Regions from separate parts of the Agrobacterium sp. 22094 genome, predicted to be linked through region 2. Evidence: predicted binding sites of a transcription regulator. Region 2 holds the regulator's gene; the other holds the start of a gene.
The links. Region 2 encodes LexA, which represses DNA repair genes until DNA is damaged. Its sites were predicted from a motif close to TGTTCNNNNTGTGTTCNG; they were not measured.

Region 1: a site for LexA is predicted at 2,380-2,397, ahead of ACTJK5_RS22045 (DUF2461 family protein). Genes of this name have one in related genera too.

What each region holds. Positions count from the first base shown of each region.
Region 1 is NZ_JBQEPX010000007.1:152,693-160,104, reverse strand. It holds gene ACTJK5_RS22055 (hypothetical protein) at 1-442, shown strand, start outside; gene ACTJK5_RS22050 (hypothetical protein) at 439-1,227, shown strand; gene ACTJK5_RS22045 (DUF2461 family protein) at 1,683-2,333, opposite strand; gene ACTJK5_RS22040 (hypothetical protein) at 2,910-3,098, shown strand; gene ACTJK5_RS22035 (GCG_CRPN prefix-to-repeats domain-containing protein) at 3,318-3,650, opposite strand; gene imm45 (Imm45 family immunity protein) at 3,751-4,071, opposite strand; gene ACTJK5_RS22025 (SOS response-associated peptidase) at 4,166-4,825, opposite strand; gene ACTJK5_RS22020 (thermonuclease family protein) at 5,009-5,491, shown strand; gene ACTJK5_RS22015 (pyridoxamine 5'-phosphate oxidase family protein) at 5,998-6,588, shown strand; gene ACTJK5_RS22010 (hypothetical protein) at 6,585-6,944, opposite strand; gene ACTJK5_RS22005 (ImuA family protein) at 7,129-7,412, shown strand, end outside.
Region 2 is NZ_JBQEPX010000001.1:938,269-945,680, forward strand. It holds gene ACTJK5_RS04455 (ComEC/Rec2 family competence protein) at 1-446, shown strand, start outside; gene ACTJK5_RS04460 (glutathione S-transferase family protein) at 457-1,146, opposite strand; gene ACTJK5_RS04465 (GFA family protein) at 1,408-1,806, shown strand; gene ACTJK5_RS04470 (hypothetical protein) at 1,898-2,155, shown strand; gene lexA (transcriptional repressor LexA) at 2,149-2,874, opposite strand; gene ACTJK5_RS04480 (hypothetical protein) at 3,231-3,794, shown strand; gene kdsA (3-deoxy-8-phosphooctulonate synthase) at 3,917-4,765, shown strand; gene eno (phosphopyruvate hydratase) at 4,983-6,257, shown strand; gene ACTJK5_RS04495 (HIT family protein) at 6,387-6,806, opposite strand; gene ACTJK5_RS04500 (GNAT family N-acetyltransferase) at 6,826-7,412, opposite strand, start outside.

The DNA.
Region 1 (7,412 bases), on a different contig from region 2:
TTCGGTTGCAGCACAATCGAAAGTCCTTTCTGATGCCGCAGATGAAATTCTGTCGCGCGCACCAGTAGCCGAGAGACGTTTCGTGCCGCTCTCATCGGCAGAAGCCGTTCTGCGTTACGCTTCCGACTTTATTCCAGCATGGGCGGGGGCGATTTCCATCGATCTCCTACCAGGCGTCATGGTTTTCATCCTCGCTGTGGTGAATGGTGCGATCCGAAGGGAAGAGGCGGCCATGCCGTTCGCCGAAAGGGTCACTGTAGCAGAACTAATGCAGGCGCTCGCGATGCAAAGGGCGATTGCGGCCGAAGAAATGTCAGCAAGAGAGCTGCAGATCACGGAGGATGCCCCTGCTGAAACTCGGGATTGCGAGGAGGGTGAAGACACCAATAAGATCACAAGTATCGGTGTTAACAAGTCACCGCGCAAAGGTCCGACCACGTGAGACCAGTCGCCGCTTTTAAAGCCATGATTAGCTTGGACGACGGCATGCTGATGCGCGGCGCCTTCTACTTGCTTCTTGCGGCGGCGGCGACATTTGTGGTGCTTGACGTAAAGGACATTACCGAAGCCGAAGCTGCTCGACCCAGTCTTGAACCGGCGCCGGAGCTGCCAATTTTTCTCCCTCCGAAGGGTGAGCCAGGGGTCCGCGGCGCTCCTCCAGTCCAACCCTTGACCCCTGAGGAGGTGCTCCGCAAGCCAATGACATTTAGTCTTGTTAAAGGCGGAGTGCTGCATGCTGAAGGAACAATCGATCCCGGCGCGGCCGAACGCTTTTCCCGAGAAATCGAGGCTCGTGGTGAGTATATCAAAATAGTGTCGTTGGACTCACCGGGAGGGTCGGTCGATGATGCTCTAGCTATGTCCAAATTAATTCGGGAAAAAGCAATTGCGACCAATGTCGGCGAAAAGGCACTCTGTGCCTCGTCCTGCCCACTCGTTTTTGCTGGGGGCATTACGAGATCGGCAGCCAATAATGCCGTTGTGGGCGTTCATCAGGTTTTCAATGGCGGCATTGACCAGGGATCGCCGGAGCAAGCAATGTCTAGTGCTCAGGCCATTACTGCAAGAGTTGCGCGACACCTCGACGAAATGGGCATCGGCGCCGGTTTGTGGATCCATGCGCTGGAGACCCCACCTAACCAACTCTATTATCTTTCGCCAGCCGAAATGTCCGAATACCGCCTCACTACCGATGCGATAGGGGTAGTTGGAAGCAGTGATGGCTGACTTCTATCGTGCCGCTCCGCCTGACGTTTGGATCCGAGACTGTTCTGATCTCGAGAGCTCGGAGCCGGATCATTATATCATCCTTCGCCAAACCCGGTTGCTTTATTCCACTTAGGAGTGTGCGCTTAAAGCTGTGGGCCTAAAAGCCTTTTCTCGTTCCACTCTCATTAATTCAACTTAATCCGATTGCCAACGATCCTCGCTTCAACTGCCGAAGTCTATGGAGTTACAACGCGATAGAAACGCCCCGGAGCAGACCTTAGGCGCCCACACGCTGCTGGTAGCGCCGTTGACGGTCGTTGGTAGCGCCTTAATAGTCGAGTGTAGTCGTTCTTCAAGAGCTTCAGCACAGGAGGGATGGTCTGAAGGCGGCCTAAGTCAGCTTTTTGTCGGCGCCGTTTGTGAAGTCCAAAATAAATCTGATAGGTGCGCAAGCGCCTAGGACGAGTGGCTCATCATGCCAGCTCTGGAAGCTTTGTGGTCGCGCGATTTATGTAGTCGACAAGGCCACGGGCTGCAGCAAACGATTTAACTGCTTCTTCTAAAAGATCCGGAGACATGAGCATCTGGGGTGAAACATCACGGCACGCCCCGAAGTTTTTGAGATTGAAAAAGTCGAGCGCGTCATGGTCTTTCATATAAGGTTTGCCACTTGCATGGCGCCCGTCACTCAGACCGTTCGGAAAATAAGTTCGGAATAAAGCGCCTTCAACGATTCCTCGCCACTTACCTGTTTGACTCGAAATGGTCTGCCGTAGGATGCGAGCAAGGCGGGGCTGCGGCGATAATGCACCCCCGCCGACGTACGAATACGCCTGAGAAATGCTCATGAAATAGGTCGCAGCCGAATTTCTAGATAGGGACACCCGGATTGTGATCGGAGCGACGCCCTTCGAAATCTGCGCGGTCACCAGACACTTGCGCGCGTCGCGGTTTGCTTCGGCAATGCGGGGATCTAACCGTACCGCGCCTAGGAGAAGCGCAGATGCAAATTCACTTAAGTTTTGGCGCGCCAGTTTAAGACGAATACGGTTGTCGGCGAGCCACTCCGCTTCACCCTCCGCAGATGCTTCTGATAAAAACTGTAAAGTTTGCTGATCAATCATGAGGAAGCCTACGCACGTTTGCCCAATTTATAACAAGTTTAACAATACGAACATAAAGGGAACGAAATATGTCCAGCTCGGATATGTATCAGAGAATTTCTTCTTCTCGACCGTTGCTGCGCCGCTGGACAGAAGATGCCCCTCGAAAATCAGCCTCGACAGAAGGAGTTTTCGAAGACTGCGGCAGAGCATAAGATGCGCAAATGGTGAAGTGCAGTGTGCAGTTAGGTTGAATGAGGCCGAACGAAGGCGTCTGCCGTCGGTCGCACGATTTTGTAGAAGGCGGCTAGCGACGCCGGCATTTCTCGTCCCGACCGTTTCACACAGTTTCAGGTAGTCGGAAGAAGAGCCATTCAGGACCCCGCAATCTCCGCACCTCAAGGAAACACTGCCGGAGGCTCAGATATCTCGCAACTTTATGCGTAATGTCTTGCCGAAGTGCGATAGAATCAACGCTCGGAAAAGCGGGCAAAGTGTCGAACGCTGCCCTCTATTGGATGCGAGCTTGCGGCTTGAGCTTTTCAAAACTTGTTGTAACGATACCTCTTGGCCAATCAAGGCCAGGAGTTTTTCAGCATGTGGAAGTCGGTTTTGATTGTAGCCGCACTGACGTCTTTTGCCGTCGCGCCAGCGAGCGCAGAGCAGTGCCGCGACGCCAAGGGCAAATTCGTTAAATGCGAGACGACGAAGAAGAAGGTTCAGTGCAAGGATGCTAAGGGCAAGTTCGCCAAGTGCGGCACTGCCGGCGCGATGCCTGTGAACTGAGCCTTGTTATAGAATGGCGGCCTTCTTGCGGTCGCCATTAACCCCTAGAGTACGCCTCCTCTGCTTATTCGTTGCGATCAAAGACCGGCAGGTGCATTGTGCTACAATTATTTTCTCAGAGCACAGCCATCGTTGGGGGTCGATTATAAAAGGGAAGCGTTTGGCATGCTGGCCATGATCGGCGCCGGTTAGGGCTCGTTATCCTAGCGGCCACTCATATTACCAGCGATCACGGTAGTCATATCCTCGTCGCCACTCACGTTCGCGTTCCCACGCTCGACGCTCTTGCCACTCCCGCCTTGCCTGGCGTTCCCGCCACTCGCGCCGAGCTTCCCAATCGCCGCGACGCCCCCACTCGCGTTCGTAGCGTGGCGGGCCGTTCGGCCGGCAGAAGCCCCGGGGCGATAGATGATATCCACGCCCACAGGCGTAATCGACCGTCTGGATGTCTGGCTTATCCCGCGCCAAGGGTTGCGTCATGGGCATCGCGTTTGCACTTGCTCCCATCAATCCGCTTATCAGCAGTGCCGCGCCTAGAACTATATTGCGCATTTCCATCACTCCTCGTTTGGTGGAGTGATTTAGCTCTCGGTCCCGTGAACGGCGGCTGAATGAATAGTGATGGTTTTGTGGCGTGAGCGCGCACGACGTCTCACGTCGCTTGGTAAGCCTCTATGAACTCGACCTGCGAAACGTCGCAGTCGGGGTATATCCAGGCTTTCCAGTTGGAAACAATCCAATCACGACTGACACCACCATCCTTGCTTTCGCTTTCAGGCGGCAAATACACCAGGGAAATCCCCGCCTTGTACCCGGACGTGACCATCAAGCCGTATCCTCTTTCGCCAGACGTAGTTTCGAAGAGCATGAAGTCGACGTGTTCCTCATACGGATATTTCGCCGGTAGCCTGAGAACGTTCCCGCGAAACAACGATGCCTGGTCGAGATCGATGAGCTTCTGCTTTGGGTGCATACCAGTCCGTTCTATTCAAACTCTCTCGTAGCAGCTCATTCTTGGTGCGGAGATGTTACCACTTCCTCACAGAATGCTGACTGTATGCCCCTGCTTACAAAAGTGTGGCCTGAATGGAAACATCTTCGAGAGGCAGCAGCACCAAGCGTTCATCAGGCAAGGGCCGTTGGAGCGCCTTTGCCTCATCCCATGGCGCGCTAAGCCACACATCGACTTCCTCGCGCGTCGTCAGTATGACCGGCATTGCCTTGGGGTGGATCGGCTTGACGATGTTATTTGGCTCGCAGGTCAGGAAGCCGAAAAGCTGATGATTGCCGTCCCGCGGGTTCTTCATCGATCCGCGCACGCCGTGCCAATCGGTCCAAATGCCGGCGAAGAATGCAAGCGGCTCGCTGTCATCGATCGCGAACCATCGCTTCGTCTTTCGAGGCTTGGTGTCTTCCCACTCGCAGAACCGCGTCCACGGCACGATGCAACGGCTCTCCGGTTTTAACCATCGGCGCCAGTGTGGCGATGCGACGTTGCGAATGTTGGTGACGCCTGTGTCTGGTCGATCGCCGAGAATGTTTGGCGGGGTGGGCATGCCCCAGGTGAGGCCGACAAGCTCGCGCGCTCCGTCACGGTTTCGGATGACCGGGGCAGGGCGGTCCGGGTAGACTTCCACCTCTGGCTCAAGGTTCAGCCTCTCGCTCATCGCGCCGGCGATGTCTCGCATGGCTTCCTGGTTTGTTCGGACTTGATAGAGATTGCACATGCTTACCTCAACATTAAGTGATTGCGCGGTTGCTCTTGGTCTAACAAACTGCCTTTTGTCGTTCCTGTATCCCTGCGTGACAATCTATAAAGTGGTTATGCGTGGAATCAGCATTATCAGTCGTGGCTCTTGCGAAAGAAAAACCAGGAACTTCGTCGCCCCTTGCGCCATCCGAATACACAGATGATCAAAGTTACAGCTTCTGCCCTTATCCTGATGTTCATCCCAGCGATTGCGTCGGCGGGCAGCATCACCGGACGCCCCTCCGTTGTGGACGGCGACACGATCGAGATCAACGGCGTGCGCATCCGCTTTGAGGGCATCGATGCACCTGAGAGCCGACAGCTATGCGAGAATGCCAGCGGCAAACGCTACCGCTGCGGGCAAGTCAGTGCTAATGCCCTCGACACCTTCCTTTCGCAATCGCGTCCGACAACGTGTAGGGCGACAGGCAAGAGCTACGACAGGATCGTGGGGCGTTGCGTTCGATCTGACGGTCTAGATGTCAACGCCTGGATGGTTCGCAACGGACACGCGATCGATTGGCCGAAGTACTCGAACGGTCGTTATGCCAAGGATCAGGCAGAGGCACAGTCCGCACGTCTAGGTATTTGGGGTGGGAAGTTTGAAATGCCGTGCATCGCTCGCGGTGCTAGATGCGATTGACCGGAGACTGTAGAAGCTTCGCGATGAGCCTCGTCTGGTCGTAAATGGTCTCGATCGATCTGCGCTGCCTCGAATTACAAGCGCGCATTTTTCATTCTTAGATACGCGCGTGTTGCGTCCTTCGTTACCGATAGGGACGGAACCCGTCCTCGTTGGAATCGCTATATCTCCACTGATCATAAGCGGAGGTTGCGAAATGTTGAGCGGACCGAAGCGTGCTCGGATCGTACCATGCCATTAGGCCGCCAACCAATACGACAGCAAGCACCGCTACACCTATGAGCTTGCGGAGTATGAAGAATGCGAACCAGACGGCAATGAGCGCGGCTGCCACGGTCAGGAGCAGAGAATAGACGTCGTTTGGAATAGAGTTTGCGATGATGTCCATCCAGCCGTTAAATCGCGCCGATTTGTCTGAAGCATGGCAGCGGTGGGATTGAGAAACACGCGACCAAACTAGTGCGTCACAATCTCGTGGCGCAGGCACATATTACTGGAGCCGGAAATTGACCAACGACAAGCGTCTCCCCGATGACCCGGAGCAGGTCCTTCTTCATATTTGGTCTGCTCTTGAAGGCGGTACAAAATCCCATGCCCCGTTCAACCTGCTCCAATTCGCAACAGTAGCCTACAATGGAAAGCCGTCCGTCAGAACGATCGTACTGCGGCAATTTACACGAAGACTTGGAGAGTTGTTCTTCGTGACGGACGCCGGTTCTGCCAAGATGAGCCAGCTTCGGTCCAACAACCATGTGTCGCTGGTGGGCTACGATCCTGCAACATGGACTCAGATCAGGCTGTCGGGCTTGGCCAGTGTTTCGCAAGACGAGGACGAGCGACTTGCGCAATGGAACATGTTGAGCACTCGTACCCGACGCTCGTTCTTACCCCGCGATGCAGGCTTTAGGGTAGACGATCAAGCGTGTGAGGAGGGCGCCGGCCCACAAATTCAACTGTCGGTCCCACCGGCGGCTTTCGCCCTGGTGAAGGTCACGCTTGTCACCGTCGAGCTTCTGGATGTCTTTGATGAGGAGCATGTTCAATACAACTTCAACCGAGCAGATGGTACATGGTCGGGGAACAGATCGCGCGACTAGCCATCTGCATTCGGCGACTGGAGACATCGAAACCGCATCTCGCAGAGGTCGCCGTCGGGATGGCAGATACGGTCGCAACCCATCGCGAGGCGTCGGCGAAGCTTGGCGAAGCTCATGCTGGCGCCGAACTTCGCAACAGCCGCTTTTCGTTCTAAGCTATCAACGCGTTCGCACCGGATGCATTCGATTTCGATATTAGGCAGTCGTACGTCCTTCAGCGTGTAGTTGCGCTCGCTTTCAGTTCTTCCGCTGGTTTTAGGCGTCTTGGTGATTATACCACCCCCTGGAACCTCTGAGGACTTTGGATATCCACATCCCTCTATGACGACAAAAATATTTTCCACGAACGGTGCCATGTCGAATCTAGTTACGGTTTTGATTCGACTTCACGAATCTGCAGTGTTGCTAATCTTGAGCCAAGATTCCTTATTTTCAGGCGTCTTGACGCCGGACAAGATACGGAACAGAAGGGGAACAATCAAGTTCTAGCGACATGATGTCGTCCCTGTTCAACTGCGATTTCGGAAGGATTCGTAACCGATGTCGGCTGCCCGCGATCAAGTGATTACTGATCTGCGAGATCGCATCTCTTCCATCCAAGGAGAGGGCGTGACGAAAGCGGGGTGCCTACCTTTTGGCGTGGCTCAGATCGACGCAATCCTTCCGGGAGGCGGCCTGGCGTATGGCGCGCTGCATGAATTCGCGGGCGGAGGTTCAGGAACCGTTGACGGAGCGGCCGCCGCGCTGTTCGCAGCCGGCATTGCCGCACGCACGAAGGGTCCGATCGTCTGGTGCCTGACGAGGCCGGACCTTTTCTTCCCCGC
Region 2 (7,412 bases):
GCCGCCCGGCTGTTCTCACCGATCAGCAGAAGCAAGAAGCTCGCGACAAGATGATTCTGGCTTTCGAGCGGACGAATGGCTTCTCTTGCCAGAAAAATGCCTGGTGTGCTGGACGTCATCAGAGCGGCGTCAAAGTCGCGGTCATTTCTAATACGGCGTTGACCGGTACAGCCTGCGATCTGGCGGACATCGTCGTGACGTCGCGTTTCGTGCCGTTTTCAAACTGTCGCTCGGGCGCGCTGCTGATCAGCGCCACAACATTGCGAAAGACAGGCTCGCTGGAACTCTGGTTGAATGAGGCCGGAGCGCCCGTCGCAACTGCGCGCGCGGCGATGCAAGACGTTGCCAGACCCTGGTCGATTCACCGCGCCTATGACTGGCGCAGCAAGACCTCCGACGGCGCGATGCCGCCGCATATCGAGACGATGCTGGCGGCCGGGCAGTAAGTCTTTTGCTTCAATCTGCTGCGGAGCGGCGGTCTTCGATAATCTCGCCAGACGCCCGCGCTTCCTCTTCATGCTCCAAGTCGCGCCACGGCTCCCGGATCGCTGCCTCCTCCCACTCCCTGATCGCCGGCAAGCCAAGGAGTTGGGTCTTGTAAGCCTCCGCCGCTGGCGAGAGTGCTGTGCCGTAAGTCTGGAAGCGAAACGCGACGGGGCAGAAGAACGCGTCGACGGCGGTGAAATTGATGCCGGCCAGAAACGGCCCGCCGAAGGTGTCGAGGCCCTGCTGCCATAGCGCGTCGATACGCGCGATATCCTTGCGGAGCGCCTCGGTTGCCGGAACCGGTCTGATCCGCAAACCTACACTCATCGGGTGTAGATTGCGCAGCGATTGGAAGCCGGAATGCATCTCCGCGGATGCCGAGCGCGACCAAGCCCGCGCTTTGGCATCCTCAGCCCAAACACCATCATGCCGTTCCGCCAGGTACTCGATGATTGCAAGCGAGTCCCAGATGGTGACATCGCCATCCACGAGGCAGGGCACCTTGCCTGTGGGGGAGAAGTGCGTGAAGCCATGCTTGGGATCGGGATCGTTGAACGGGACGAGATTCTCTTTGAAGGGAATCTCCAATGTCCGCATCAGCACCCAAGGCCGGAGAGACCAGGAGGAGTAGTTCTTGTTGGCGATGTAAAGATCGTACATGTTGTCTCCTTCTGGTGATACGGCCACTTGAATCGCATGCGATCAGCAAAAGCGTCCATGCGGTGCAAAAGTGCGAATGTTATTTCTCTGTCCATCGTCCTAACGCATGAGCGAGAGGACATACAGGCCGAGTCTGTCATGTCAGATATCATATGAATTGATGCGTTCGCCGCTCTCACCTTTCCGAAAACAGAAGCAGAATGAACTTCATCGGTTCGTCGCGGTTTGATGGGAAGGCGTCAAGCAAATGGAGCGGTCGAGATGAACATGAAATCTGGCGGTTGTGCCTGCGGCAGCGTGAGGCTTTCGATAGTCGGTGAGCCCTATCGTATCGGGATTTGTCACTGCATGGATTGTCGCAAGCACCACGGCGCGCTCTTCCACGCATCCGCCATCTTCCCGCAGGATGCCGTGACCATCGAAGGAGAAATACGCAGCTATAATGGCCGCTTCTTCTGTCCCAACTGCGGATCGCCGGTCTTCGGAAAAAGCGACGACGAAATCGAGGTCAATCTCGGTTCTCTGGATTCACCAGATCAGTTCGAGCCGACCTACGAGCTTTGGACGGTCCGCCGTGAGGCTTGGCTGCCGGATTTCCCGGCATTGCGCCAATATGAGCGGGACCGGGAATCGACAGGCAGAACGGAAAAGGGGCGGTGAGACTGTCCACCTTGTCGGATGGTAGCCGCGAGGTGGATTAGCCGCGTCTGTAAGTCCTGCTCTTAGAAGCGACGGGCGAGGGCGCTTGTCGGTGGCACTGAAAGATTGCCGCCGTTCGAAGGCCATGATCGGCATGCACCCGACCATCCGCCAATCTTTTCCTCATCCTCGGATCGAGAATGAGGATAACGAGAAAGACGAAGACGAAGACGAAGACGAAGAGAACCAGCGTCGAGACCTCGGCGCGATCAGAGGCAGCACATCGCCGCATCTGCCAACGAGGTCTGCGCGTCTTGCCTCTGCAAGAGCACAGGCAGCCAGTCTGAGCCGACTATCGTTCGCTCAGTGATAGCGACGAATGAGACCGACCAGCTTGCCCTGAATCTTTACCCGATCCGGTCCGAAGATGCGGGTCTCATAGGCTGGGTTCGCGGCCTCCAGGGCGATGGAAGCACCCTTGCGGCGGAAGCGCTTCAAGGTGGCTTCTTCATCATCCACCAGTGCGACGATGATATCGCCGGGGTTGGCGGTGCTGCCGTTGCGGATGATGACGGTGTCACCATCGAAGATGCCAGCCTCGATCATCGAGTCACCCTTGACCTCAAGCGCATAATGCTCGCCCGTGCCCAGCATATCGACGGGTACGACAACATCGTGGGTGTTGTTCTGGATAGCGGAGATCGGCACACCGGCGGCGATGCGTCCCATCACAGGAACGGTGACAGCGGAGGAGATCTGATCGTTTGCTGGCTTCGGCGCGGGAGCCGGCTCAGGCGGTTTGGCTTTTCCGAGGCTGCCCTCGATCACGCTTGGCGAAAAACCGCGCGGCGGCTTCTGTGCGGGTGCGGAATAGGCTTCCGGAAGCTTGATGACTTCCAGGGCTCTTGCCCTGTTCGGCAAGCGGCGGATGAAGCCGCGTTCTTCCAAAGCGGTAATCAGCCGATGGATGCCGGATTTCGAGGCGAGGTCGAGGGCATCTTTCATCTCATCGAAAGATGGCGGCACGCCGGACTCTTTCATTCGCTCATGAATGAAAAGAAGCAGTTCCTGCTGTTTGCGCGTGAGCATGAAGAAAACCCTTGGAATACGTGGCGAAGATTCGCGAAACAAATACAGAACGAACACTATATGTTCCATATGTGTTCTGCAATCCCTTAAAATTCCGCAAACGTCTCCGCCTCATCAATTCGCAGTCCTGTTATCCGCGCAATGGTAGAAGTTCATAGCTTCTTTACGGTGTTGGGCGTCTTTTTCCTCTCCAGGTTGATGATTTCATTTTTGCGGGTATCTACAAGCTGCTTCGAGGATCACACGATCCGGTCATCCTGTGGTATGAAGGCCAAGCCATTCGAAGCATTATCAACAAAGTTATCGTAGCTCTACGGCGCTGCCTTGCAGCGTTTTTTCGGGGCAGGGACATTTTTATGAAGCTCGTTAGATTTACCCTTATCGGAATGCTGATTGCGCTGGCCGGTTGCCAGACCCTCGATCCCAATTCACCGGAAGCTTTGAAGCGCAAGGAGTATGACCGGTTGCTGCTGAACACGACGATGGCCAATTGCAAGCTCATCGTTCAACTCAATCAGAAGCGCGTTTCGCAGAACAAGGAGCCGACGCGCGACAATAACTGTGCACGGATCCTGAAAAATCACGCGCTTGGCGGCGTTCATCCGGCGAGCTTCATCCCCGATCTTGCGGTGAACGGCATTCCCATTCCGATCGGTGGACTGATCAAGCTTGCAATCGTTGCCGACCGAAACCAGCGTGAGAAGAAGGCCTGGGAGGCATCGCTACCGGCTTGGGTTTCCGCCGGTGGTGAGAACAGCGAGAACGTTTATCGCATGTTGCTGACTCAAGGCTTCAAGCCCGAAGAATTGGAAGGGCTGAAGGGAAGTGCTGGATTTTCCGACGCGGTGCGCGCAGTCGGGCCGTTCGTGCAGTCTTCCGAGGCCAATCCCGATGTCGTCCGGAAGGCGAATGCCGGCTAAAGGGCAAGCGGTTGGTGCTCCCTCATCTCGTGACACATGGCGCGCTTGCTGCTAATGCCTGTGCAACATCGCAAATTAAGCGGTTGCCGGCGATGTCCGGCGCATGTGTCGTGAGGAATGAGATGACTTTGAAGAACAATTTGAAAGTGGTCGCTGGCGAAGGCAAAGGCGCTGTCGCCTTCTCCAACACAGAGCGGTTTTCGCTGATCGCCGGTCCGTGCCAGATGGAAAGCCGCGACCACGCTTTCATGATTGCCGGCACGCTGCATGAGCTTTGCGGCAAGCTCGGCATCGGGCTTGTCTATAAGTCATCCTTCGACAAGGCCAACCGCACATCGCTCTCCGGACAGCGTGGCATCGGTCTCGACAAGGCCATGGAGATCTTTGCCGATCTCAAGAAGGAATATGGCTTCCCTGTCCTGACCGACATCCATACGGAAGAGCAGTGCGCCATTGTCGCCGAAACCGTCGATGTCCTGCAAATCCCGGCCTTCCTCAGTCGCCAGACCGATCTTCTGATCGCCGCCGCAAAGACCGGTCGCGTGATCAATGTGAAGAAAGGCCAGTTCCTGGCGCCCTGGGACATGAAGAACGTGCTGGCAAAGCTCAACGAGAGCGGCAATCCGAACGTTCTGCTCTGCGAACGCGGCGCATCTTTCGGCTATAACACGCTTGTCTCCGACATGCGCTCGTTGCCGATTATGGCCTCGCTCGGTGCGCCGGTGGTGTTCGATGCGACGCATTCCGTGCAGCAGCCAGGCGGGCAGGGTGGGTCGACGGGTGGTCAGCGCGAATTCGTCGAGACATTGTCGCGCGCAGCCGTGGCCGTCGGCATTGCCGGACTGTTTGTCGAGACCCATGAAGACCCGGACAATGCCCCTTCCGACGGCCCCAACATGGTTCATCTGAAGGATATGCCGAAGCTTCTGGAGAAGCTTCTGGCGTTTGACGCTATCGCCAAGGCCGCCTGATTTTGGCCTAATCGATTTTTATAGGTTGGGCGACGCCTGATGCTGGGCGTCGTCATTGTAATTTCTCACGCTTCGTCTACAGCGAAGTTGCAATGACCTTTCACACTTTTCAGAATCGCTTATCCGCCGTCCGGCTCGAAAACGGCTTCACAGTTTTGCCGATGCGCTCTAAGACAAGCGACTGAAATTCATCTGTTCCAGTCCCAAGGGAGAGACCATGACAGCCATTACCGACATCATCGCACGCGAAATCCTCGATAGCCGTGGCAACCCCACGGTCGAGGTCGACGTGTACCTCGAAGACGGCTCCTTCGGTCGCGCTGCCGTTCCATCGGGCGCATCCACCGGCGCTCACGAGGCAGTCGAGCTGCGCGATGGCGGACAGCGCTATGGCGGCAAGGGCGTTGAAAAGGCCGTCGAGGCCGTCAACACCGAGATCTTTGATGCGCTTGGCGGCTTCGACGCCGAAAGCCAGATCCACATCGACCAGACGCTGATTGCGCTTGATGGGACGCCGAACAAGTCTCGCCTCGGCGCAAACGCCATCCTCGGCGTATCTCTGGCCGTTGCCAAGGCTGCTGCCGAAACAACCGGCCTGCCACTCTATCGGTATGTCGGTGGCCCGAACGCCCACCTGCTGCCCGTTCCGATGATGAACATCATCAATGGCGGCGCGCATGCCGACAACCCGATCGATTTCCAGGAATTCATGATCATGCCAGTCGGCGCGGAAAGCATTCGTGACGCGGTGCGCATCGGCGCTGAAATCTTCCATGTGCTGAAGAAGGAACTGGCAGCGCAGGGTCACAACACCAATGTCGGCGACGAAGGCGGTTTCGCGCCAGGCCTGAAGAGCGCGCCGGAAGCGCTGGACTTCATCATGAAGTCGGTTGAAAAGGCAGGCTACAAGCCGGGCGATGACGTCGCTCTTGCTCTCGACTGCGCCTCGACCGAGTTCTTCAAGAACGGCAAGTACGAGATGGAAGGCGAAGGCCGCACGCTCGAGCCGGAAGCCATGGCTGATTACCTCGCGGAACTCGCGGGCAAGTACCCGATCATTTCCATCGAAGACGGCATGGCAGAAGACGATTGGGAAGGCTGGAAGTACCTGACTGACAAGATCGGCTCCAAGGTACAGCTCGTCGGCGACGACCTCTTCGTTACCAACTCCGCGCGTCTGCGTGACGGCATCAAGATGGGCGTTGCCAACTCCATCCTCGTCAAGGTCAACCAGATCGGTTCTCTGACCGAGACGCTCGACGCTGTCGAGACGGCGCACAAGGCACGCTACACGGCGGTCATGTCTCACCGTTCGGGTGAAACGGAAGACTCCACGATTGCCGATCTCGCGGTTGCCACCAACTGCGGTCAGATCAAGACCGGCTCGCTGTCGCGCTCCGACCGTCTGGCGAAGTACAACCAGCTGATCCGTATCGAAGAGATGCTGGGTCCGCAGGCTGCTTACGCTGGCCGCTCCATTCTTCGCAGCTGATTTGAGCTGTGATATTTTGGGGGCTTTCCATAGGCCCTAATAATAGAAAACCCGCCGATGGCCTCGGCGGGTTTTTTGTGTCAGCGATGCGGTATTTGTTCTCGACGGTCGACGGGTCGGGAGCGCGCCTTACAGGGCCTGTTTGATCTTCTCTGCGTGAGCCTTCAGCATCTCCAAATCCGCCATCGCGCCGCTATGGGGCTTCAAAGGCTCTCCGTCCTTGCGCGGTACGATGTGGAAGTGCAGGTGGAACACCGTCTGGCCAGCGGCGGGCTCGTTGAACTGCGCTACGTAGATGCCATCAGCATCGAAGGCTTCCTTGGCGGCGACGGCGAGCTTCTGGACGACGGGGATCGTCTTTGTCAGCACGTCTGGATCGGCATCGAGAATATTGCGCGAGCCGGTCTTCGGGATCACCAGCAGGTGACCCGGGGCCTGGGGCATCACGTCCATGAAGGCCAGTGTATGGTCGTCTTCGTAGACCTTGACGCACGGGATTTCACCCCGGAGGATTTTTGCGAAGATGTTGTTGTCATCGTAGGCTGTCACGGGCTGCTCCCTCAAAACTTTAGTCGTCGTCTTCCTGCCGTTCGCCTTTGCGAAACGGGCTATGGTCTTCAAGATAGTCGTTGATCTGTTCGACTTCGCTGCGTTCCCGCTCCAGATAATCGGCGATGGCGTGGCGAAGGCCGGGATGGGCAATGTAATGAGCGGAATGAGTGGTCACCGGTGTGTAGCCGCGTGCCAGCTTATGCTCGCCCTGAGCGCCGGCCTCCACACGCTTCAAGCCCTTCGAAAGCGCAAAATCGATCGCCTGATGGTAGCAGACTTCAAAATGCAGGAAGGGATGGTCCTCGATGCAGCCCCAGTGCCTGCCGTACAATGCGTCGCCGCCGATGAAGTTGATGGCGCCGGCAATATATTTACCCTCACGCTTTGCCATCACCAGCAGGATATCGTCTGCCATGCGCTCGCCGATCAGGGAGTAGAAGGCGCGGGTGAGGTAAGGCTTGCCCCATTTGCGGCTGCCGGTATCCATGTAGAAGGTGAAGAACTGATCCCAGATATCTTCGGTCAAATCGCTGCCGGTCAGCCAGTCGATCTCGATACCGTTTTCCAGCGCTGAACGTCGTTCCTTCTTCAGGGTCTTGCGCT